Regions from separate parts of the Streptomyces sp. NPDC048111 genome, predicted to be linked through region 3. Evidence: riboswitches for the same ligand, from Rfam matches in the RefSeq annotation. Region 3 holds a riboswitch; each other region holds the start of a gene.
The links. Region 3 has a riboswitch for cobalamin ahead of ACGF3I_RS27850 (ABC transporter substrate-binding protein). Riboswitches for the same ligand answer to the same signal wherever they lie in the genome.
Positions count from the first base shown of each region.

Region 1: it holds a riboswitch for cobalamin, as region 3 does, so the genes downstream of both, ACGF3I_RS28245 (cobalamin biosynthesis protein) here and ACGF3I_RS27850 (ABC transporter substrate-binding protein) in region 3, are expected to answer to the same signal.
Region 2: it holds a riboswitch for cobalamin, as region 3 does, so the genes downstream of both, ACGF3I_RS13790 (ribonucleoside-diphosphate reductase subunit alpha) here and ACGF3I_RS27850 (ABC transporter substrate-binding protein) in region 3, are expected to answer to the same signal.
Region 4: it holds a riboswitch for cobalamin, as region 3 does, so the genes downstream of both, ACGF3I_RS17675 (HoxN/HupN/NixA family nickel/cobalt transporter) here and ACGF3I_RS27850 (ABC transporter substrate-binding protein) in region 3, are expected to answer to the same signal.

Region 1 covers NZ_JBIDBD010000025.1:29,544-34,758, reverse strand. The annotation lists gene ACGF3I_RS28265 (class II aldolase/adducin family protein) at 1-73, opposite strand, end outside; gene ACGF3I_RS28260 (lysozyme) at 180-959, shown strand; gene ACGF3I_RS28255 (anion permease) at 1,156-2,406, shown strand; gene ACGF3I_RS28250 (hypothetical protein) at 2,438-2,662, shown strand; cobalamin riboswitch at 2,773-2,914, shown strand; gene ACGF3I_RS28245 (cobalamin biosynthesis protein) at 3,009-3,965, shown strand; gene ACGF3I_RS28240 (cobyric acid synthase) at 3,947-5,215, shown strand, end outside.
Region 2 covers NZ_JBIDBD010000006.1:123,796-129,010, reverse strand. The annotation lists gene ACGF3I_RS13795 (ribonucleotide-diphosphate reductase subunit beta) at 1-282, opposite strand, end outside; gene ACGF3I_RS13790 (ribonucleoside-diphosphate reductase subunit alpha) at 282-2,660, opposite strand; cobalamin riboswitch at 2,786-2,930, opposite strand; gene ACGF3I_RS13785 (Uma2 family endonuclease) at 3,029-3,613, shown strand; gene mctP (monocarboxylate uptake permease MctP) at 3,683-5,215, opposite strand, start outside.
Region 3 covers NZ_JBIDBD010000024.1:46,447-51,661, forward strand. The annotation lists gene ACGF3I_RS27840 (amino acid permease) at 253-1,713, shown strand; gene ACGF3I_RS27845 (Mov34/MPN/PAD-1 family protein) at 1,798-2,220, shown strand; cobalamin riboswitch at 2,277-2,409, shown strand; gene ACGF3I_RS27850 (ABC transporter substrate-binding protein) at 2,443-3,417, shown strand; gene ACGF3I_RS27855 (FecCD family ABC transporter permease) at 3,455-4,483, shown strand; gene ACGF3I_RS27860 (ABC transporter ATP-binding protein) at 4,518-5,215, shown strand, end outside.
Region 4 covers NZ_JBIDBD010000009.1:90,135-95,349, reverse strand. The annotation lists gene glnA (type I glutamate--ammonia ligase) at 1-365, shown strand, start outside; gene ACGF3I_RS17680 (ABC transporter ATP-binding protein) at 547-2,490, shown strand; gene ACGF3I_RS17675 (HoxN/HupN/NixA family nickel/cobalt transporter) at 2,541-3,650, opposite strand; cobalamin riboswitch at 3,679-3,877, opposite strand; gene ACGF3I_RS17670 (ArsR/SmtB family transcription factor) at 4,060-4,446, shown strand; gene ACGF3I_RS17665 (hypothetical protein) at 4,607-4,888, opposite strand; gene ACGF3I_RS17660 (ArsC/Spx/MgsR family protein) at 5,007-5,215, shown strand, end outside.

The DNA.
Region 1 (5,215 bases), on a different contig from region 3:
CCGCGGCCGTGCGGCGCGCGGTGTCGATGAGTTCGGCCCATGCCGCGGCCGTCGCCGCCCCGTTGTCGCTCATGCGGGCGATCCTGCCAGGCGCAGGCCGTCCGGGCGCCGTCCGGCCGGTGGACGTCCACTAGCCTCGGGGGGATTTGTTCCATACACCGCTGTTTCAGGGGGAATTGATGGCTCGCGACCGTGTTCGCCCGCTGCGTCGCGCGGGGGCGCGGGCCGTGCTCGCGGGATCGCTCGCCGCGGCGGCCCTCGGCTGCGCGGCGCTGGCGGCGCAGCCCGCCGCCTCGGCCGCGGCCCGGCCCGCCGGGCACGACGTCTCCTCCCACCAGGGCGCCGTCGACTGGGCGGCGGCCAGGAGCCGGGGCGCGTCCTTCGTCTATGTGAAGGCGACCGAGTCGACGACGTACCGCAATCCCTACTTCGGGCAGCAGTACGACGGCGCCCGGCGGGCCGGGCTGCTGCGGGGCGCCTACCACTTCGCGGTCCCGGGGCAGTCGTCGGGCCGGGCGCAGGCCGAGTACTTCGTGCGCAACGGGGGCGGCTGGTCGGCCGACGGCCACACGCTGCCGCCCGCGGTGGACCTGGAGCACAACCCGTACGCCAAGGACGCCAAGGACGGCAGCCGCGACCGGTGCTACGGCCTGGGGCCCGCCGCGATGACGGCCTGGATCGCCGCCTTCAGCGACGAGGTGCGGCTGCGCACCGGCCGCCGGCCGGTGATCTACACGACCACCTCGTGGTGGGACGCGTGCACGGGCCGCAGCCGGGCGTTCGGCGCGACCCACGCCCTGTGGCTCGCCCGGTACGCGCCGGCGCCGGGCCCGCTGCCCGCGGGCTGGTCGTACTGGACGCTGTGGCAGCACCAGGACGGCCGCGGAACCCTGCCGGGTGACCAGAATCTCTTCAATGGGAGTTTTGAGCAGTTGCGGCGGTTCGCGACCGGGCGCTGACCGGCCCGGCGGGCAGCCCCCACGGCCCCGCGCGGCGGCCCGGCGGGTCCGGCCCCGAGCGGCCCGCGCGGCCCGCGCGGCCCGCCGGGAACGAGAAGGGGCGACGGTCACCGATGCGCCCGTCCCAGTTCATCTTCCGTTCACCCAGGTTGCTTACGTTCGTCCCGCCACTGACGTCGAACGATTGCCTGGGTAAATGGAACACATCACGCTGCTGCTCGCGATCGTGATCGTGACAGCTCTCGTGTTCGATTTCACGAACGGTTTCCATGACACCGCCAACGCGATGGCCACCACCATCTCGACCGGCGCCCTGAAGCCCAAGACGGCGGTCGCCATGTCCGCCGCGCTCAACCTGGTCGGCGCGTTCCTGTCGGTGGAGGTCGCCAAGACGATCTCCGGCGGGATCATCGACGAGAAGGGGATCCGCACCGAAGTCATCTTCGCGGCCCTGGTCGGTGCCATCCTGTGGAACCTTCTGACCTGGCTGCTCGGGCTGCCCTCCAGTTCCTCGCACGCGCTGTTCGGCGGCCTCATCGGCGCCGCGGTCATGTCGGCCGGCTGGTCGTCCGTCAACGGCTCGACCGTCGTCACCAAGGTGCTGCTCCCCGCGGTCGCCGCCCCCGTCGTCGCGGGCATCGCCGCGATGCTGGCCACCCGGCTCACCTACCGGATCAACCGCAACACCGACGAGAAGGCCACCGCCAAGGGATACCGGGCCGGCCAGATCGCCTCGGCCGGACTCGTCTCGCTCGCCCACGGCACCAACGACGCCCAGAAGACGATGGGCATCATCACCCTCGCCCTGGTCACCGCGGGCGTGCTGCACCCGGGCGCGAACCCCCCGCTGTGGGTCATCGTCTCGGCCGGTCTGGCCATCGCGATGGGCACCTACCTCGGCGGCTGGCGCATCATCCGCACCCTGGGCAAGGGCCTGACCGAGCTGCGCCCGCCGCAGGGCTTCGCCGCCCAGACCGGCGCCGCCACCGTCATCCTCGCCTCCTCGCACATCGGCTTCTCGCTCTCCACCACCCAGGTCTGCTCGGGCTCCGTCATGGGCGCGGGCCTCGGCCGCAAGGGCGGGGTGGTCCGCTGGTCCACGGCGAGCCGGATGGCCGTCGCCTGGATCCTGACGCTGCCGGCCGCCGGACTGGTCGGCGCGGGCGCGGAGTTCCTCACCCAGCAGGGCACCTGGGGCATCGCCGCCGTCGCGGTCCTGCTGATCGCGGGCTCGGGCACCATCTGGAAGCTGTCGCGCCGCGAGCCGGTCGACGCGCACAACGTCACCGCCGACGAGGCCCCCGCGGCCGAGCCCGCCGGTGTCATCACCACCGCGATCGCCGCGGTCACCCCGCCGCCCACCGGCCTGGCCGTCGCGTCGACCGAGCTGCGGGCCACCATCCAGGCCCCGGCCCCCGTCGACCCGCCCACCCCGGCCGCGGTCTGACCCCGGAACTCCGCTCACCCAAGGAATCCTCATGCACATCGACTGGGCAGCTCTCGGCTCCGTCTTCGGCGTCAGCCTCGCGGTGACCGTCGGCCTCGTGGGCCTGTTCACCCTCGGCATCGTCGGCCTCACCAAGCGGGAGGCCGCGGCGTCCGGCACCGCGGGCAACGCCGCCGTGGCCCGCGCCGGGGCGTACACCTGCTTCGCGCTCTGCGCGGCGGCCGTGGCGTACGGGATCCATCTGATCGTCGCCTGACACGCGCACCGCACCGCGCACCACCGCAACCGCCCTTGGGCCCCGGCCCGAGGGCGGTTCGCCGTGACGCCGCACACTCTCTCGCGCCGCAGGTCAACAGCAAGTTGACGGGTGTTCTCACAGCGTGGTGGACTGCACCGGCCAGCTACGGCGGCAGAAGAGGAAGCCGGTGCGAATCCGGCGCGGTCCCGCCACTGTCACCGGGGAGTCGTCCCCGCGAGCCAGGAACTCTCACCGCCGGTCACGTCGAACCAGGGCGCGGACACCCTGAGTGAGGACACACCGCCATGCGCTCCTGCCCGTCAAGACCTTCCGGCCCCCTCCGCGACGCCCGGGCGCGCTGACGATGCGGGCCGATCGCGTCTTCGTCCACGGCGTCACCGCCGGACTCCTCGGCGACCTCCTGTTCGGCGATCCGCGCCGCGGCCATCCCGTCGCCGCCTTCGGCCGGGCCGCCGGCGCCGTCGAGCGCCTCCTGTGGCGCGACCACCGCGGCTGGGGCGCCCTGCACACCCTGGTGTGCGCGGGCGGCGCCACGGGCGCCGCCGCCCTCGCCCGTCGTGCCGTGCGCGGCAGGCCGCTCGCCGCCGCCGCGCTGACCGCCGCCGCCACCTGGACGGTGGTCGGCGGCACCTCGCTGGGCCGCGAGGCACGCGCCATCGGCGGCGCGCTGGCCGCCGGCGACGTCGAGGTGGCCCGCGAGCGCCTGCCGCACCTGTGCGGCCGCGACCCGCAGTCCCTCGACGCCGACGGCGTCGCGCGCGCGGTCGTCGAATCCGTCGCCGAGAACACCTCGGACGCGGTCGTCGGCGCCCTGGTGTGGGGCGCGCTCGCGGGCGTGCCGGGCCTGGTGGGCTTCCGCGCGGTCAACACCCTGGACGCGATGGTCGGGCACAAATCGCCCCGCCACCGCCGGTACGGCTGGGCCTCGGCCCGCCTGGACGACGTGGCGGGCTGGCCGGGCGCCCGCCTCACCGCCGTCCTGGCGGCGCTGGCCGGCCCGGACACCCGGGGCGCGCTACGCGCCTGGCGCTCCGACGCCGGCCGGCATCCGAGCCCCAACGCGGGCCCGGTGGAAGCCTCGTTCGCCGGGGCCCTCGGCGTGCGCCTGGGCGGCACGCTCTCCTACGCGGGGCGCGTCGAGCACCGGCCGGTCCTGAACGCACCGGGGCGGGCGGTCGGCGTCGCGGACATCGAACGGGCGGTGCGGCTCTCGCGCACGGTGGGCTGGCTGACGCTGGCCACCGCCGTCGCGGCGCGGGCCGCTGTGAGGAAGGGACGTACATGGGTGGCGGGCTGCTGATCGCCGGCACGACCTCGGACGCGGGCAAGAGCGTCGTCACGGCCGGGATCTGCCGCTGGCTGGTGCGCCAGGGCGTCAAGGTCGCGCCCTTCAAGGGGCAGAACATGTCGCTCAACTCGTTCGTGACGCGCGAGGGCGCGGAGATCGGCCGGGCCCAGGCGATGCAGGCGCAGGCGTCCCGGGTGGAGCCGACCGCGCTGATGAACCCGGTGCTGCTCAAGCCCGGCAGCGACCGCTCCAGCCAGGTCGTCCTGATGGGCAGACCGGTGGGCGAGCTGAGCGCCCGCGGCTACCACGGCGGACGCCAGCAGGCGCTGCTCGGCACCGTCCTCGACTGCCTGGCCGAACTGCGGGACACCTATGACGCGGTGATCTGCGAGGGGGCGGGCAGCCCGGCCGAGATCAACCTGCGGCGCACCGACATCGTCAACATGGGCATCGCCCGGGCCGCGCGGCTGCCCGTGGTGGTGGTCGGCGACATCGACCGCGGCGGCGTGTTCGCCTCGTTCTTCGGGACCACGGCCCTGCTGAGCCCCGAGGACCAGGCGCTGGTCGCGGGGTACGTCGTCAACAAGTTCCGCGGCGACGTGACGCTCCTCGAACCCGGCATCGAGATGCTGCGCGGTCTCACCGGACGGCACACCTACGGGATCCTCCCCTACGCCCACGGGCTCGGGATCGACGAGGAGGACGGCCTTCGCGTGTCGATGCGCGGAGCGGTGCGCGAGTCGGTGGTGGCGCCGCCGGTCGGCGAGGACGTGCTGCGCGTCGCGGTGTGCGCGGTTCCGCTGATGTCCAACTTCACCGACGTGGACGCGCTGGCGGCCGAACCCGGTGTGGTCGTGCGGTTCGTGGACCGGCCCGAGGAGCTCACCGACGCCGATCTCGTGGTGGTGCCGGGCACCCGCGGCACCGTGCGCGCCCTGGAGTGGCTGCGCGAGCGGGGCCTGGCCGCGGAGATCGCCCGCCGGGCCGCCGCGGGCCGCCCGGTGCTCGGCATCTGCGGCGGCTTCCAGCTGCTCGGCGAGCACATCGAGGACGAGGTCGAGTCGAAGGCGGGCTCGGTGCCCGGGCTCGGACTGCTGCCCCTGCGGGTGCGGTTCGCGGCCGGCAAGACCCTGGCGCGGCCCGTCGGGGAGGCACTCGGCGAGCGGGTCGAGGGCTACGAGATCCACCACGGGGTGGCCCAGGTCCTGGGCGGCGAAGCCTTCTTGGACGGCTGCCGGGTGGGCCCGGTGTGGGGCACGCAC
Region 2 (5,215 bases), on a different contig from region 3:
CCGCGCCTCGGGGGAGTTGATGTGCTTGTAGAGCGTGAGCACCAGGTTGTTGGAGACGATCGAGTCGCCCGTCGCGAAGAACGCGACCAGCCGGCCGATCATGTGCTGCTCGCCCGGCGTCAGCTTCGCGAGGTCGGCGACGTCGGAGTGGAGGTCGACCTCCTCCACGGTCCAGGTGTTCTTGATCGCGTCCCGGTAGCGCTCGTAGAAGTCCGGGTAGCGCATGGGACGCAGCGTCAGTTCGAAGCCCGGGTCGAGCAGGTTCTTGTTCTCGGTGGTCATTACTGGCAGGCCTCGCAGGACTCGGGGTTTTCCAGGGAGCAGGCCATCGCGTCGGCGTCGGGGGCCGCCTGCTGGACGGGGATCGTGGCGGCCTGGGCGGCGCGGGCGATGCGGGTCGCCGGGCGGGAGCGCAGGTAGTACGTCGTCTTCAGGCCCTGCTTCCAGGCGTACGCGTACATCGACGACAGCTTGCCGATGGTGGGCGTCTCCAGGAACAGGTTCAGCGACTGCGACTGGTCGAGGAAGGGGGTGCGGGCGGCGGCCATGTCGATCAGGGCGCGCTGCGGAATCTCCCACGCCGTGCGGTACAGGGCGCGCACGTCGGCCGGGATCCAGTTGAAGTCCTGCACCGAGCCGCTGGCCTCGCGCAGCGCCTCGCGGGACTGCGCGTCCCACACGCCGAGGTTCTTGAGCTCCTCCACCAAGTAGCCGTTCACCTGGAGGAATTCACCGCTCAGCGTCTCGCGCTTGAACAGGTTGGAGACCTGCGGCTCGATGCACTCGTAGACGCCGGCGATGGAGGCGATGGTCGCGGTCGGGGCGATGGCGAGGAGCAGCGAGTTGCGCAGGCCGACCTTGGCGATGCGCTCGCGCAGGGCGGCCCACCGCTCCGGCCAGGTCAGCTCGACGTCGTAGTGGTCGGGGTGCAGTACCCCGCGCGCGGTGCGGGTCTTGTCCCACGCCGGGAGTGGGCCGGACCTCTCGGCGAGGTCGGTGGAGGCCTCGTACGCGGTCAGCATGATCCGCTCGGACAGCCTGGTGGACAGGGCCTTCGCCTCGGCGGAGTCGAAGGGCAGCCGCAGCTTGAAGAAGACGTCCTGGAGGCCCATCGCACCCAGGCCCACCGGGCGCCACCGGGCGTTGGAGCGGCCGGCCTGCTCGGTCGGGTAGAAGTTGATGTCCACGACCCGGTCGAGGAAGGTCACCGCGGTGCGGACGGCCTCGTCCAGGCGCTCCCAGTCGATGTCGTGGGAGGCGGTGTCGACGAACGCGCCGAGGTTGACCGAGCCGAGGTTGCACACGGCCGTCTCGCCGTCGTCGGTCACCTCCAGGATCTCGGTGCACAGGTTGGAGGAGTGGACCGTGTGGCCGGGCTCCGCCGTCTGGTTGGCGGTGCGGTTGGAGGCGTCCTTGAACGTCATCCAGCCGTTGCCGGTCTGGGCGAGGGTGCGCATCATGCGGCCGTACAGGTCACGGGCCGGCATGGTCTTGCGGGCCAGCCCCGCCTCCTCGGCCCTGCGGTAGGCGGCGTCGAACTCCTCGCCCCACAGGTCGACCAGCTCGGGCACGTCGGCCGGCGAGAACAGCGACCAGGTGCCGTCGGCGTCGACCCGGCGCATGAACTCGTCGGGGATCCAGTGCGCGAGGTTCAGGTTGTGCGTACGGCGCTGGTCCTCACCGGTGTTGTCGCGCAGCTCCAGGAACTCCTCGATGTCGGAGTGCCAGGTCTCCAGGTACACCGCGGCCGCGCCCTTGCGCCGGCCGCCCTGGTTGACCGCGGCCACCGAGGCGTCCAGCGTCTTGAGGAACGGGACGATGCCGTTGGAGTGGCCGTTGGTGCCCCGGATCAGCGAACCGCGGCCGCGGATGCGGGAGTACGAGAGGCCGATGCCGCCCGCGTGCTTGGACAGGCGGGCCACCTGGTGGTAGCGGTCGTAGATCGAGTCGAGCTCGTCGAGCGGCGAGTCCAGCAGGTAGCAGGACGACATCTGGGGGTGCCGGGTGCCGGAGTTGAAGAGCGTGGGGGAGGACGGCAGGTAGTCCAGGCGGCTCATCAGGCCGTACAGGGACGCCACGTCGTCCAGCGCGCGCACCGACTCGTCCTCGGCGAGGCCGCAGGCCACCCGCAGCATGAAGTGCTGCGGGGTCTCGACGACCTTGCGGGTGATCGGGTGGCGCAGCAGGTAGCGCGAGAAGAGGGTGCGCAGGCCGAAGTAGCCGAAGCGGTCGTCCGCGCCGTCGGCGAGGGCGGCGTCGAGCAGCGCGTCGAGACGGGCGCCGTGGGCGCGCACGAAATCGGCGGTGCGGTCGGCGATCAGGCCCTCGCGGTGGCCGACCCCGACCGAGGAGGAGAACGACACCGCGCCCTGGGAGGCGGCCTCTTCGGCGATGGTGATCGTCAGGAGCCGGGCGGCGAGGCGCGAGTAGGCCGGGTCCTCGGAGATGAGCCCCGCGGCCGCCTCGGTGGCCAGTTCACGCAACTCGGCCTCGCCGGAGCGGGCGTTGCGGCCCCGCAGCGCCGCTGCGGCGACCCGGCCCGGGTCGGTGTCCGCGAGGTCGGCGGTCAGCTCCGTCAGGGTCCGCAGCAGCGCGGTCCCGGGGGCATCCGCGAGCTCATCGGTGATCGCTGAAGCGGGATCCGCTGGGGCGATGGTCACGTGGGGGCACTCCCTCGCTCGGCACGGGGCCCGCGCGGGAGGGCGTCGGCGCGCGTCGGGGCAGCCCGCAGCGCGTCGTCCACCGGCCCAACCGCGAGGCCCGGACGTCTGGCACCCGGATCGGACGAACCGGATGCGCCATCGGCAGGTCTTCGGACTCGGCCCGTACAAAGGGGTACGGGTCATACCGTTGCGGGACAGTTCCGGATTCACACCGGATTCCCCTGCGGCGACAGCGAGCACGAGCATACATGTGGGGGGCGCCATGGACGGCGCCCCCCACATGTTGTGTCGTCCGTCGGTCTACCGCTGATTGTCGTAGGGCTCCGCTATCGTCGGTGACAGAGCGCTGAAGGAGGCGATCCACCGTGACCGTGGCGACTGACCGGCCCCACATGCCGACCGAGGATTTCGAGGCCCTTGCGCGTATGGCGTCCCGGGAGATGGAGGGAACGCGCCTGGAGTTCATCGACGGGATCGTGAGGAGCAAGGCCATGCCGGACGGTGACCACGGGCGCATCATCCAGTGGCTCACGCGCATCTGCGTACAGCATCGACCGGAGCTGTGGTTGCATCCGGGGCAGGGGATCAAGGCTCAGCAGTACCGGGCGGGGCGGGCGATCCCGGACGGGGCGCTCGCGCCATCCGATGCCTTCGTCGGTCAGGGCGACTGGGTGGAACCCGAAGCCGTCCTCATGGTGGTCGAGGTGACTTCGTGGGACTCCGACACCCACCGGCGGGACCACGTCGAGAAGCCACGCGCCTACGCGGAGACCGGCATCCCTGTATACCTGCTCATCGACCGGGCCAAATGCGAGGTCTCCGTCTACAGCCAGCCCAACGGCCGTCGGTACGAGAGTGTCCACATCGTGCCGTACGGCACGGACATTGCGCTCCCTGACCCCGTCGGCATCACCCTCCAGACCGAGCGGCTCAAGGACTGGGTGCGCTGATCGGTGCACACGAAAGGGCCGCCGCACCTCCGCAGGTGCGGCGGCCCTTTCGTGTGTCGACAGCAGAACTCAGTGCGCCGTGCCCGCCGTCGCCGGGGGCAGCTCCGTGGCGACGCCCGGGTCGCCGGCGTCCGCCGTGTAGTCCTGGGGCGAGGTCTCGTCGATGCCGTCGGGGGCCTTCACGGCGCGCAGGACGAAGGTCAGGACCACGGTGACCACCACGTTCAGGACGAACGCCGTGAGGCCGATGTAGCCGATCTCGCCGATGCCCGGGATCTCCTTGGAGGAGCCGCCGAAGTGCTTCTGGCTGGGCGAGGCCACCCCGTACGCGGCGAGCGTGCCGTACACCATGCCGACCGCCCAGCCGGCGAGCAGCGCCCAGCGGTGGAACCAGCGGGTGAACAGTCCGCCGACGAGCGCCGGGAAGGTCTGCAGGATCCAGATGCCGCCGAGCAGCTGGAAGTTGATCGCGACCGTCTTGTCCATCGTCAGGACGAAGACGAGCGCGCCCACCTTCACCACCAGCGAGACCAGCTTGGAGACCTTGGCCTCCTGGGACGGCGTCGCGTCCGGCTTGAGGAAGTCCTTGTAGATGTTGCGGGTGAAGAGGTTCGCGGCCGCGATCGACATGATCGCCGCCGGGACCAGCGCGCCGATGCCGATCGCCGCGAAGGCGACGCCCGCGAACCAGTCGGGGAACATGTCCTCGAAGAGCTGCGGGATGGCCAGCTGGCCGTTGGTGACCTTGACGCCCGCGGCGATGGCCATGAAGCCGAGCAGGGCGAGCAGGCCCAGCATCAGCGAGTACAGCGGCAGGATCGTGGTGTTGCGGCGGATCACGTTGCGGCTGCGCGAGGAGAGCGTCGCCGTGATCGAGTGCGGGTACATGAACAGCGCCAGCGCCGAGCCGAGCGCGAGGGTGGCGTAGGTCCACTGGCCCGCTTCGCCGGGCACGAGCGCCCCGGTCGGCTTGCCCGTCGCCGGGTTCGGCGTCGCGAACTTGTGCTGCGCCGCGCTGAAGATGGCGTCGAAGCCGCCCAGCTTGATCGGGATGTAGATGACCGCCACCGCGATGACGAGGTAGATCAGCCCGTCCTTCACGAACGCGATCAGCGCGGGCGCGCGCAGCCCGGAGGAGTAGGTGTACGCGGCGAGCACCGCGAAGGCGATGAGCAGCGGCAGGTCCTTGACGAACCAGTTGCCGGACTCGCCGCCCACGCCCATGACGTCCAACACGGCCTGGATGCCGACCAGTTGGAGCGCGATGTAGGGCATCGTGGCGAGGATGCCGGTGATGGCGACCGCGAGCGAGAGGCCCTTGGAGCCGAACCGGCCGCGCACGAAGTCCGAGGTGGTGACGTAGCCGTGCTTGTGCGAGACCGACCACAGGCGCGGCAGGAAGGTGAAGATCAGCGGATACACCAGGATCGTGTAGGGCACCGCGAAGAACCCGGCCGCGCCCGCCGCGTAGATCGCCGCGGGCACCGCGACGAAGGTGTACGCGGTGTAGAGGTCGCCGCCGAGCAGGAACCAGGTGACCCAGGTGCCGAACGACCGCCCGCCCAGGCCCCATTCGTCGAGGCTGGCCTCGTTCTCGGCCTT
Region 3 (5,215 bases):
CATCGACCTGCATTGTCATATTGACGGACGTTTGTCCGCTTCTTCCTGTGCTGTGTGTCACACCACCCGCTGGGGATCACCCATAAGGCCGTGATAAATCTTCACGACCACCCGGGGACGCCACCCATGTTCCCGGGGGCGCTTCGACCGGCAGACCGCCGGTGGCACTCCATCCACATCCGGGGGGATCAGGACCTGATCCGTCGCTTCGTGACGAGGCGGACGGGTCAGCATGGAGAAAGGCGCACCACCATGACCTCAGCGCAGGTCGACCAGCACGGAGACCGTCCTGCCGGCAATGAGGCCGCGGGGACCGCCCACGCGAGCGAAGGCTCGGGCGAGGGATACCAGCGGGGCCTCGGGGCCCGGCAGATCCAGATGATCGCGATCGGCGGTGCCATCGGCACCGGCCTGTTCCTCGGCGCGGGCAAGGGTATTTCCAAAGCCGGCCCCAGCCTCATCCTGGCGTATGCCATCGCGGGCGTCGTCATCTTCTTCATCATGCGCGCCCTCGGCGAGCTGCTCATGTACCGCCCGGTGTCGGGCTCCTTCTCGGAGTACGCCCGTGAGTTCGTCGGGCCGTTCTGGGGCTATGTGACCGGCTGGACGTACTGGCTCTTCTGGGTCGTCACCGGCATCACCGAAGTCACCGCGGCCGCCCAGTACATGTCCTATTGGACACATGGCAGCATCCCGCAATGGGTCTACGCCCTGATCTTCACGCTGATCCTCTACGCCGTGAACCTCATCTCCGTGAAGCTCTTCGGTGAGCTGGAGTTCTGGTTCTCCATGGTCAAGGTGACCGCCATCGTCGGCATGATCCTGATCTGCGCCGGCATCCTGACCGTCGGCTTCTCGGACGCGGCGGACACCGCCACCGTCGCCAACCTGTGGAACGACCACGGCTTCTTCCCCAAGGGCATCGGCGGCACGCTGATGACCCTGCAGATCGTGATGTTCGCCTTCCTCGCCGTCGAGCTGGTCGGTGTGACCGCGGGCGAGTCCAAGGACCCCGAGAAGACGCTGCCGAAGGCCATCAACACCGTCCCGTGGCGCATCGCCGTCTTCTACATCGGCGCCCTGGTCATGATCCTTTCGGTCGTCCCGTGGCACGAGTTCACCCCGGACGTGAGCCCCTTCGTCGCCGCCTTCCAGAAGATGGGCCTCGGTATCGGCGCCGGCATCGTCAACTTCGTCGTCCTGACCGCCGCGCTGTCCTCCTGCAACTCGGGCATGTACTCCACCGGCCGCATGCTGCGCGACCTCGCGCTCAACGGCCAGGGCCCGAAGGTCCTGACCAAGCTCACCAAGAGCGGCACCCCGCTGGTCGGCACCACGGTCTCCGCGGCGCTCATGCTGGTCGGTGTCTGGATCAACTACGTTGCCCCCGGCAAGGCCTTTACCTATGTGGTCTCCTTCGCCACGATCTCCGGCATGTGGGCCTGGATCATGATCCTGGTCTGCCAGATCCGCTACCGCGCCAAGTCCGACCGGGGCGAGCTCCCGCAGTCCAGCTTCCGCGCCCCGGGCGCCCCCTGGACCAGCTGGTTCGCGCTCATCTTCATCTTCCTGGTCATCGTGATGATGGGCGTCGACAAGGACTCCCGCGTCTCGCTGTACTGCGCGCCGCTGTGGGGCCTGATCCTCGGGGTCTCCTACCTGGTCCTCAAGGCCAAGAACCCCGAGAACAAGGCGTTCGCCAAGCGCAGCTGATGCGCTGACCTGCCGCTTCTCACCATGCGGGCCGTTCCGTATCGTCCTTCGATACGGAACGGCCCGTCTGCTTATCCTTGCCGCATGCTGACCATCACCCAGGCCCTGTACGACCAGCTCGTGGCGCACGCCCGCGCCGACCACCCCGACGAGGCGTGCGGTGTGGTCGCGGGCCCGGCGGGCACCGGCCGCGCCGAGCGCTTCGTCCCGATGCTGAACGCGGCGCGCTCGCCCACGTTCTACGAGTTCGACTCGCAGGACCTGCTGAAGCTCTACCGCGAGATGGACGACCGCGACGAGGAGCCGGTGATCGTCTACCACTCCCACACCGCCACCGAGGCCTACCCCTCGCGCACCGACGTGACGTACGCGAACGAGCCGGGCGCCCACTACGTCCTGGTCTCCACCGCGGACACGGACGGGGCCGGCGAGTTCCAGTTCCGCTCGTACCGCATCGTGGACGGTGTGATCACGGAGGAAGACGTAAGGGTCGTAGAGGCCTACTGAGGGATACCGGGGCCCGGAGATCGCGCATACTGTCCGGAGACGCACACGATCGACCACGCACATGATCAACGGGCGGTAGGACCCAGGAAGCCGGTGCGAATCCGGCACGGTCCCGCCACTGTGACCGGCTCCGCGCGCGCCGCGGAGCCGGGAGCCAGGAACTGACCTGCCGCCTTCTCCCGACGACAGGGGACGTGGAAATCCCCTTGGAGGAGCTCAGCCATGTCCTGGCGCCGCGCGGCCCTGGCCGCCGCCCTGCTGTTCCCGCTCGCCTCGTGCACCACGCGGGCCGAGCCCGAGGCCGCCCGCGCCACCGCGCCCGGCTTTCCGTACACCGTCACCAACTGCGGGGTGACGACCACGTTCACCGAGCCCCCGAAGCGGGCCGTGACGATGAACCAGCACGCCACCGAGGTGATGCTCGCCCTCGGCCTCGCCAAGTCCCTGGCCGGCACGGCCTACCTGGACGACGCGGTCCTGCCGCGGTACGCGGCCGACTACCGCTCCGTCCCGGTCCTGGCCGCCCAGTACCCCTCCTACGAAAAGCTCCTGGCCGCCAACCCGGACTACGTCTACGGCGGTTACGCCTCGGCGTTCGCCGCCGGCGAGGGCCGCGGTCGCGAGGCACTCGCCAAGAGCGGCATCAAGACCCGCCTCAACGTGGAGAACTGCCCCAAGGGCCCGGCCACCACGATGGACGACGTGTACCAGGAGGTCCGCGAGGTCGGCCGCACCTTCGGGGTGCCCGAGCGGGCCGAGGCATGGGTGAAGGAGGCCGAGGCCACCAACGCGAAGGCGACCCCCACGGGCGGGGCGCCCGTCCCCGTCTTCGTCTACGACAGCGGCGACAAGACGGCGTTCACCGTCGGCGGCAAGGGCATCGGCAACGACATCGTGCGGCGGGCCGGCGGTCGCAACGTGTTCGCCGACGACCTCAAGGGCGCCTCCTTCGGTGACGCGAGCTGGGAGAACGTGGTGGCCCGCGCCCCCCGGACCATCCTGATCCTGGACTACGGCGGCACGAGCGTGGAGGCGAAGAAGAAGCGCCTGCGCGACGACCCGGCCCTCGCCTCCGTCCCCGCCGTCAAGAACGACAGCTTCGCGGTGCTGCCCCTGTCCGACATGGTCACGGGCGTCCGCGCACCCGGCGCAGTGACGAAACTGGCGGCGCAGCTGCGGGCGGGGGCCGGGCAGTGAGGTCGGCGGACGGCGCCGCCGAGGAAGGGACCCGGACGTGACCGGGCGGCTGCGCTACGCCGGGCTGCTCGCCGCGCTCGGCCTCGTGCTGCTGGCCGCCGCCACCGCCGGGCTCGCGCTCGGCTCGGTGCGGATTCCGACCGGGCAGGTGCTCGACATCGTCACCGGTGCCGCCGGGCCCTCCCCGTACCGCACGATCGTCCTTGAGGTCAGGGCGCCCCGCGTCGTGCTGGGGGCGGTCACCGGGGCGGGCCTCGCCGTCATCGGCACCGTGCTCCAGGCCCTCGTGCGCAACCCGCTCGCCGACCCCTTCCTGCTCGGCGTCTCCAGCGGCGCCTCCGCCGGGGCCGTCGCCGTGATCGTCCTCGGCGTGGGGGCGGGGGTCGCCACCACCGTGGCCCTGCCCGCCGCCGCCTTCGCGGGGGCCCTGGCCGCGCTCGTCGTCGTGTACGCGCTGGCCCGGCGCGCGGGCTCGCTCACCGGAGGCCGCCTCGTCCTCGCCGGGGTCGCCGTCTCCTACGTCCTGTCCGCCCTCACCAGCCTCATCCTGGTCACCTCCGCGAGCGCCGAACACGTCCAGGAAGTCCTGCACTGGACGCTCGGCGGGCTCGGCGGCGCCCGCTGGGACATGCTCGCCCTGCCCGCCGCGACCCTGGGCCTCGGCACCCTCGCCCTGATCGCCCTGGCCCGCCCGCTCGACCTGCTGCTCGTCGGCGAGGAGGGCGCCACCGTGCTCGGCCTCGACACCGGTCGCTTCCGCGCGGGCGTCTTCGTGCTCGCCTCGCTGCTCACCGGCGTCCTCGTCGCGTACACCGGGGCCATCGGCTTCGTCGGCCTGATGGTGCCGCACGCCGCCCGGATGGCCGTCGGCGCCGCCCACCGCACCCTGCTGCCGGTCGCGGCCCTCGGCGGCGCCGGCTTCCTCGTCCTGGCCGACCTCGCGGCCCGCACCGTGGCGGCCCCGCGCGACATCCCCGTCGGCGTCCTCACCGCCCTCACCGGCGGCCCGTTCTTCCTGTGGATGCTGCGCGGCCGGGACGCCCGCGCGGAAGGCGGCCCGGCATGACGACCCTGCGCGCCCGCGCGGAAGGCAGCCCCGCATGACGACCCTGCGCACCGACGCCCTGACCTACACCACCCCCCAGGGCCGGACCCTGCTCCGCGACATCACCCTGGAGGCCGCCCCCGGCGAGACCGTCGGCCTGGTCGGCCCCAACGGCAGCGGCAAGACCACCCTGCTGCGCTGCGTCTACGCCACCCTGCGCCCCACCGCGGGACGCGTCCTGCTCGACGGCGCCGATCTGCACGCGCTGCCGGCCAGGGCCCGCGCCCGCCGCATCGCCACCGTCCCGCAGGACTCCGGCGCCGCCGGCATCGAGCTCACCGTCCGCGAGATCGTCGCCATGGGCCGCTCCCCGCACCACCGCTTCTGGGAGGCCGACACCGCCGCCGACGACGCCCTGGTGCGCGAGGCGCTGGCCCGCGTCGGCATCGCCGGCCTCGCCGGGCGGCCCTTCCCGTCGCTGTCCGGCGGCGAGCGCCAGCGTGCCCTGGTGGCCCGGGCCCTGGTCCAGGAGCCGGACGTCGTCGTCCTGGACGAGCCGACCAACCACCTCGACATCCGCTACCAGCTCGAAGTCCTGTCCCTGATAAGGGAGTTGGGCACCACCAACCTGCTCGCACTGCACGACCTGAACCTCGCCGCGTACTACTGCGACCGCATCTGCGTCCTGGACGGCGGCCGGATCGTCGCCGCCGGAGCACCCGCCGAGGTCCTGACGGCCGAGCTCCTCGCGGC
Region 4 (5,215 bases), on a different contig from region 3:
CCAACCCGAAGGCCAAGCGCGTCGAGTTCCGCGCCCCGGACCCGTCCTCCAACCCGTACCTGGCCTTCTCCGCGCTGCTGCTCGCGGGCCTCGACGGCATCAAGAACAAGATCGAGCCGGCCGAGCCGATCGACAAGGACCTCTACGAGCTGGCCCCCGAGGAGCACGCCAACGTCCAGCAGGTCCCGACCTCGCTGCCGGCGGTCCTCGACGCCCTGGAGGCCGACAACGAGTACCTCCAGGCCGGCGGTGTCTTCACCTCCGACCTGATCGAGACGTGGATCGACTACAAGCGCACCCACGAGATCGCCCCGATCCAGCTCCGCCCGCACCCCCACGAGTTCGAGCTGTACTTCGACCTCTAGGCCCCCCGGCCGCACGGCCCCGCGCCACCGAGCCCCGCCGCCCCTCCCCGGGCGGCGGGGCTCGCCGCGTTCCGGTTCGCTCCCCGGCGTGCTCCCTCCCACCGGGTGGACCCCCGCCCACCCCGCCCCCGCCGGACGGCATCTGCGGGAAGGTGGGGGGATTCCTAGGGCTGGGGGCGGCATGGCGGAGGTTGTCGGGGAGCGCGGGGCCGGGGAGCAACTGCGGTACCGGTCGAGCTCGTTGGAGGATTCGCGGCGGCGGCCGGTCACCACCCGGACCATGGCGCGCAGGCTGCCGCAGCTCATGCGGCGGGCGCTGGCGCTCGGCTGGCGGGTGGACCGCAGGGCGGTGGTCCTGCTGCTGTGCTGCCAGGCGTTCTCGGGGTTCTTCGAGGCCTTCGGGCTGCTCGCCACGACCCGTACCATCACCGCCCTGATCGCGAGCGGCGACATCGCGCACCGGCTGCGCGACGCACTGCCCTCGATCGCGGTACTGGCCGGAGCGGCCGGGCTGCGGGCGCTGCTCGGGATCGTGGTGGCGAACATCTCCGGCCGGCTCTCGCCCCGGATCTCCCGCGAGGCCGAGATGCAGATGCTGGCCGCCGCCGTACGGGCCGAGCTGTCGGCGTACGACGAGCCGGGGTTCAACGACAAGCGCGAGGCCGCCGACCGGGGCGCCGAGGTGGCCCAGCAGCTCCTGACCGACTCGCAGGACCTGATGGCGTGCCTGGCCTCGCTCGTCGCGGCGGCCGGCGTGGTGACCGTACTGCACCCGGCCCTGCTGCCGCTGCTGCTGCTCGCCGCGCTCCCCCAGGGCATCGCCGGCGTACGGGCCGCGCGGGTGCACTACGAGGCGTCGCGGGCGATGAGCGCCGAGCGGCGCACCCTGAGCCTGCTGCGCTGGTTCGTGATCGACAAGGACACCGCCGACCAGCTGCGGGCCGGCACGATGGCCGACTTCCTGCTCGAACGCTACCGGGCCATCGGACGCCGGGTGGACGCCGCGACCGACCGGGCCGCTCACCAGGGCGCCCGCTACTCGGTGCTCGGCGCGCTGGCGGGCGGGCTCGCCGCGGGCGTGGTGTGGGCGGCGCTGGCCTGGCTGCTCGGCTCGGGACGGATGTCGGTGGCCTCGGCCGGCACCGCGGTGTTCGCGCTGCGTACCGTGTCCTCCTCGCTGCACGGCGCCGTCGGCTACGGCACCCGGCTGTTCCGCACCGGCCTCTACCTGGACGACTGGGCGGAGTTCATCGAGGAGGCCGGCGGCCACCGGATGGCGCGCGGCACCCTCGCCCCGCCCCCGCCCGAGGTGGTGCGGGCCGAGTCGCTCACGTACCGCTATCCCGGCAGCGAGCGGCCCGCCCTGGAGAAGGTCACGCTCCAGGTGCGCAGGGGCGAGGTGCTCGCGCTCGTGGGGGAGAACGGGTCGGGCAAGACCACCCTCAGCAAGCTGCTCACCGGGCTCTACCTGCCGAGCGAGGGCGCCGTGACCTGGGACGGCGTCGCGCTGGAGGAGTGCGATCCGCTCGCCCTGTGGCGCCGGACGGCCGTGGTGCCGCAGGACTTCGCGCACTGGCCGATGTCCGCCCGTGACAACATCACGCTCGGCCAGCCGCACGGCGGCGACGCGGCGGTGACCCGGGCGGCCGTCGCCTCCGGCGCCGCGGAGGTCGTCGACGGGCTCCGCAGCGGACTCGACACGCTGCTCGCGCGGGAGTGGTTCGGGGGCGTGGAGCTGTCCGGCGGGCAGTGGCAGCGGATCGCCATCGCCCGCGCCTTCCACCGGCCCGCCGGTCTGCTCGTGATGGACGAGCCGACGAGCGCCCTGGACGCCCGCGCCGAGCACCGCATCTTCACCGGCCTGCGGGCCGTCGCCCGCGACCGTGCGGTGGTCCTGGTGACCCACCGCCTGGCCAACGTCGCCGTCGCGGACCGCATCGTGGTGCTCGACCACGGCCGGGTCGTCCAGGAGGGCACCTTCCCCCAACTCGTCGCGCGGGAGGGCCTGTTCAGGGAGCTGTGGCTGCTGCAGAACGACCGGGGCACGAACGGGGCGAACGGCACGGGCAGCACGAGCGGCGCGGGCGGCGCGGGCGGCACGGGCGGCACGAACGGCACCGGCTGAGCCCGGGGCACCCGGTGCTCAGCCCCGCCCCGCCCCGGGGCACCCCGCGCTCACACCCGTCCCGCCGCCCACTTCTGCTCGACGTTCCCCAGCCGCCAGTACGCCAGCGCCGCCGCCCACACCACCACGAAAAGACCGACGATCACGAAGCCGACGTTGTCCAGGTCAAGGGCCGCGATCCAGCCGCTCACCGGGTCGGTGAGGTCGAACTTCTCGTGCATCACGCCGACGAGTTCGATGGTGCCGATGAAGAAGGCCACCGCGATCGACAGGCCGGTGATGGTGAGGTTGTAGTAAACCTTGCGGACCGGGTTGGAGAACGCCCACTGGTAGGCGAAGTTCATGAACGTGCCGTCGAGCGTGTCGAACAGGCTCATCCCCGCCGCGAACAGCAGCGGCAGGCACAGGATCGCGTACCAGGGCAGTCCGGCGGCGGCGCCCGTGCCGGCCATCACCATCAGGGTGACCTCGGTCGCGGTGTCGAAGCCGAGACCGAAGAGGAAGCCGAGCGGGAACATCTGGCCGGGCCGCGAGATGGACTTGGTGAAGCGGCCGAGGACGCGGTTCATGAACCCTCGTGAGTCCAGGTGCGCTTCGAGCTCCTTCTCGTCGTACGCTCCCGAGCGCATCGCACGGAACACCTTCAGGATGCCGAACAGGGCGACCAGGTTGAGCGCGGCGATGAGGTAGAGGAAGGAGCCGGACGCGGTGGTTCCGACGATGCCGAGCACCTGGTGGGCGCGGGAGTCCTCGTCCATCAGGGTGCCCGCGAGCTGGGCGCCCCCGGCGACGAGGCCGGCCATGACGACGACCACGCTGGAGTGGCCGAGCGCGAACCAGAAGCCGACGGAGACCGGCCGCTTGCCGTCGGCCATCAGCTTGCGGGTGGTGTTGTCGATGGCCGCTATGTGGTCGGCGTCGAAGGCGTGCCGCATACCGAGGGTGTACGCGGTGATGCCGAGTCCGATGCCGTACGTCTTGGTGCCCACCGCGTAGTGCGCGGGGGCGACGAGCAGGAACAGGACGCCGAAGGCGACGACGTGGAGGGCGGCTATCACCGCGAGGAGGACGGCGGTGCGGAGGGTGTCCTCGCGTCGCCAGCGGAAGGAGGGCACGGCGAGGGTGCCCGGGTCGGGGGACGTGCGAACGGGCAGGGTCATGCGGGTCACGCTCCAGCACCTCGTGGATCACTTCGTGAGATGCCGCGGCCGGTCTCCTGGCTGACGGGTGGGTGCCGTCGTCCCGGCCTTCCCGGTCAGGTGGATCCTGGCCAGTGGCGCGCTGGGGGACGACCGCTCCCCGGAACCCCGGGAAACCCGATCACAGTGGCGAGGGCCGCTCCGGTTTCGCACCGGTCTTCCCGAACACCACGGCCAGCCCACCCTAGACGCAGGGGAGTTGCCCGCACAGCTGCACAGCTGTGCAGGTATCGAAGATCACACATCACCGCCTCCCGCCCTCGCGCGGGCACGGGGAACGGCGGGAGGAAGCGGGCGGGAACCGCGGGAGGAAGCGGGCACGGACCGCACCCGGCCGGGAACCGGGGGCGGGCCCTGGAAGGATGGCCGCATGCATCTCGTCCCCGCCGACCGCGCAGGCCACCGCACCATCGACGGCCACCGGGTCTGCGAAGCCATCGCGGCCATCGGCGCCCCGGACCGGGTGCGGGCCTGGGCCGACCGGTTCGCCCTGCTCGCCGACGCCAACCGGCTCGCCCTGCTGCTCGCCCTGCACCGGGCGGGCCCGCTCGCCGTCTCCGACCTGGCGGTGGCCACCGGCATGCGCGACCCCGCCGTCTCGCAGGCGCTGCGGCTGCTGCGGGCGGCCGGGACGGTGGCCGGCGAGAAGGAGGGCCGGGTGGTGCGCTACCGCATCGTCGACGGAGCGACGGCGCGGCTGCTCGACGAGTACGGCGAGCAGGGCGGGTCGGACACATGGGACGCGCTGGACGAATAGGGCAACTGCCCCAAGTGGTTTGTCGGCAACGTCAGTTGAGGTAACCCCGGGAAGAGTTGGTCAGGGGCGTACCGCGGACGCGACGGCCCGGCCGGGGCCGGACCGCCGCTCGGCACTCCTCCTCACCCGGCGACGGACGCGAAGCCGCGCCCCGCCCGGCTCAGCGGCCGTCGTAGATGAGCGCACGCACCATGCGGCACGTCGCTTCCGAGGGCGGGTGGACGCCGATCAGCGCGGCCACCGCGCGTATCGCCCGGTCCGGCGCCTGCTCGGGCCGGTAGACGCCCGTGTCGAGCAGGGCGATGGCCAGGCGCATGGCCTTCAGACGCCGGTTGTGGGACTCGTACCACGCGCGCGGACGCCCGGCGGGCAGCGGCACCTTTCGCAGGGGCTGGAGGGACAGCTGTTTCGGGGCGTGCGAGGTGAGTACGGCAGCGGTCATGGGCATCCTCCTGGGCAGTCGGGAACCCTCACTTACTGCTTCGATTTTACTGGGGGGCACTGACAATCGCCCCTGGCCAGACCGGCTTTGGGGAGCGGGCCCGGGTACCCTGGCGGCCATGGAGATCTGGATCAACCCGGCCTGCTCGAAGTGCCGCAGCGCGGTGGACCTGCTGGACGCGGAGGGCGCCCGGTACACGGTGCGCCGCTATCTGGAGGACGTGCCCTCGCCCGACGAGATCCGCGCCGTGCTCGACCGGCTCGGCCTCGAACCGTGGGACATCACGCGTACACAGGAGGCCGACGCCAAGGAGCTCGGGGTCAAGGA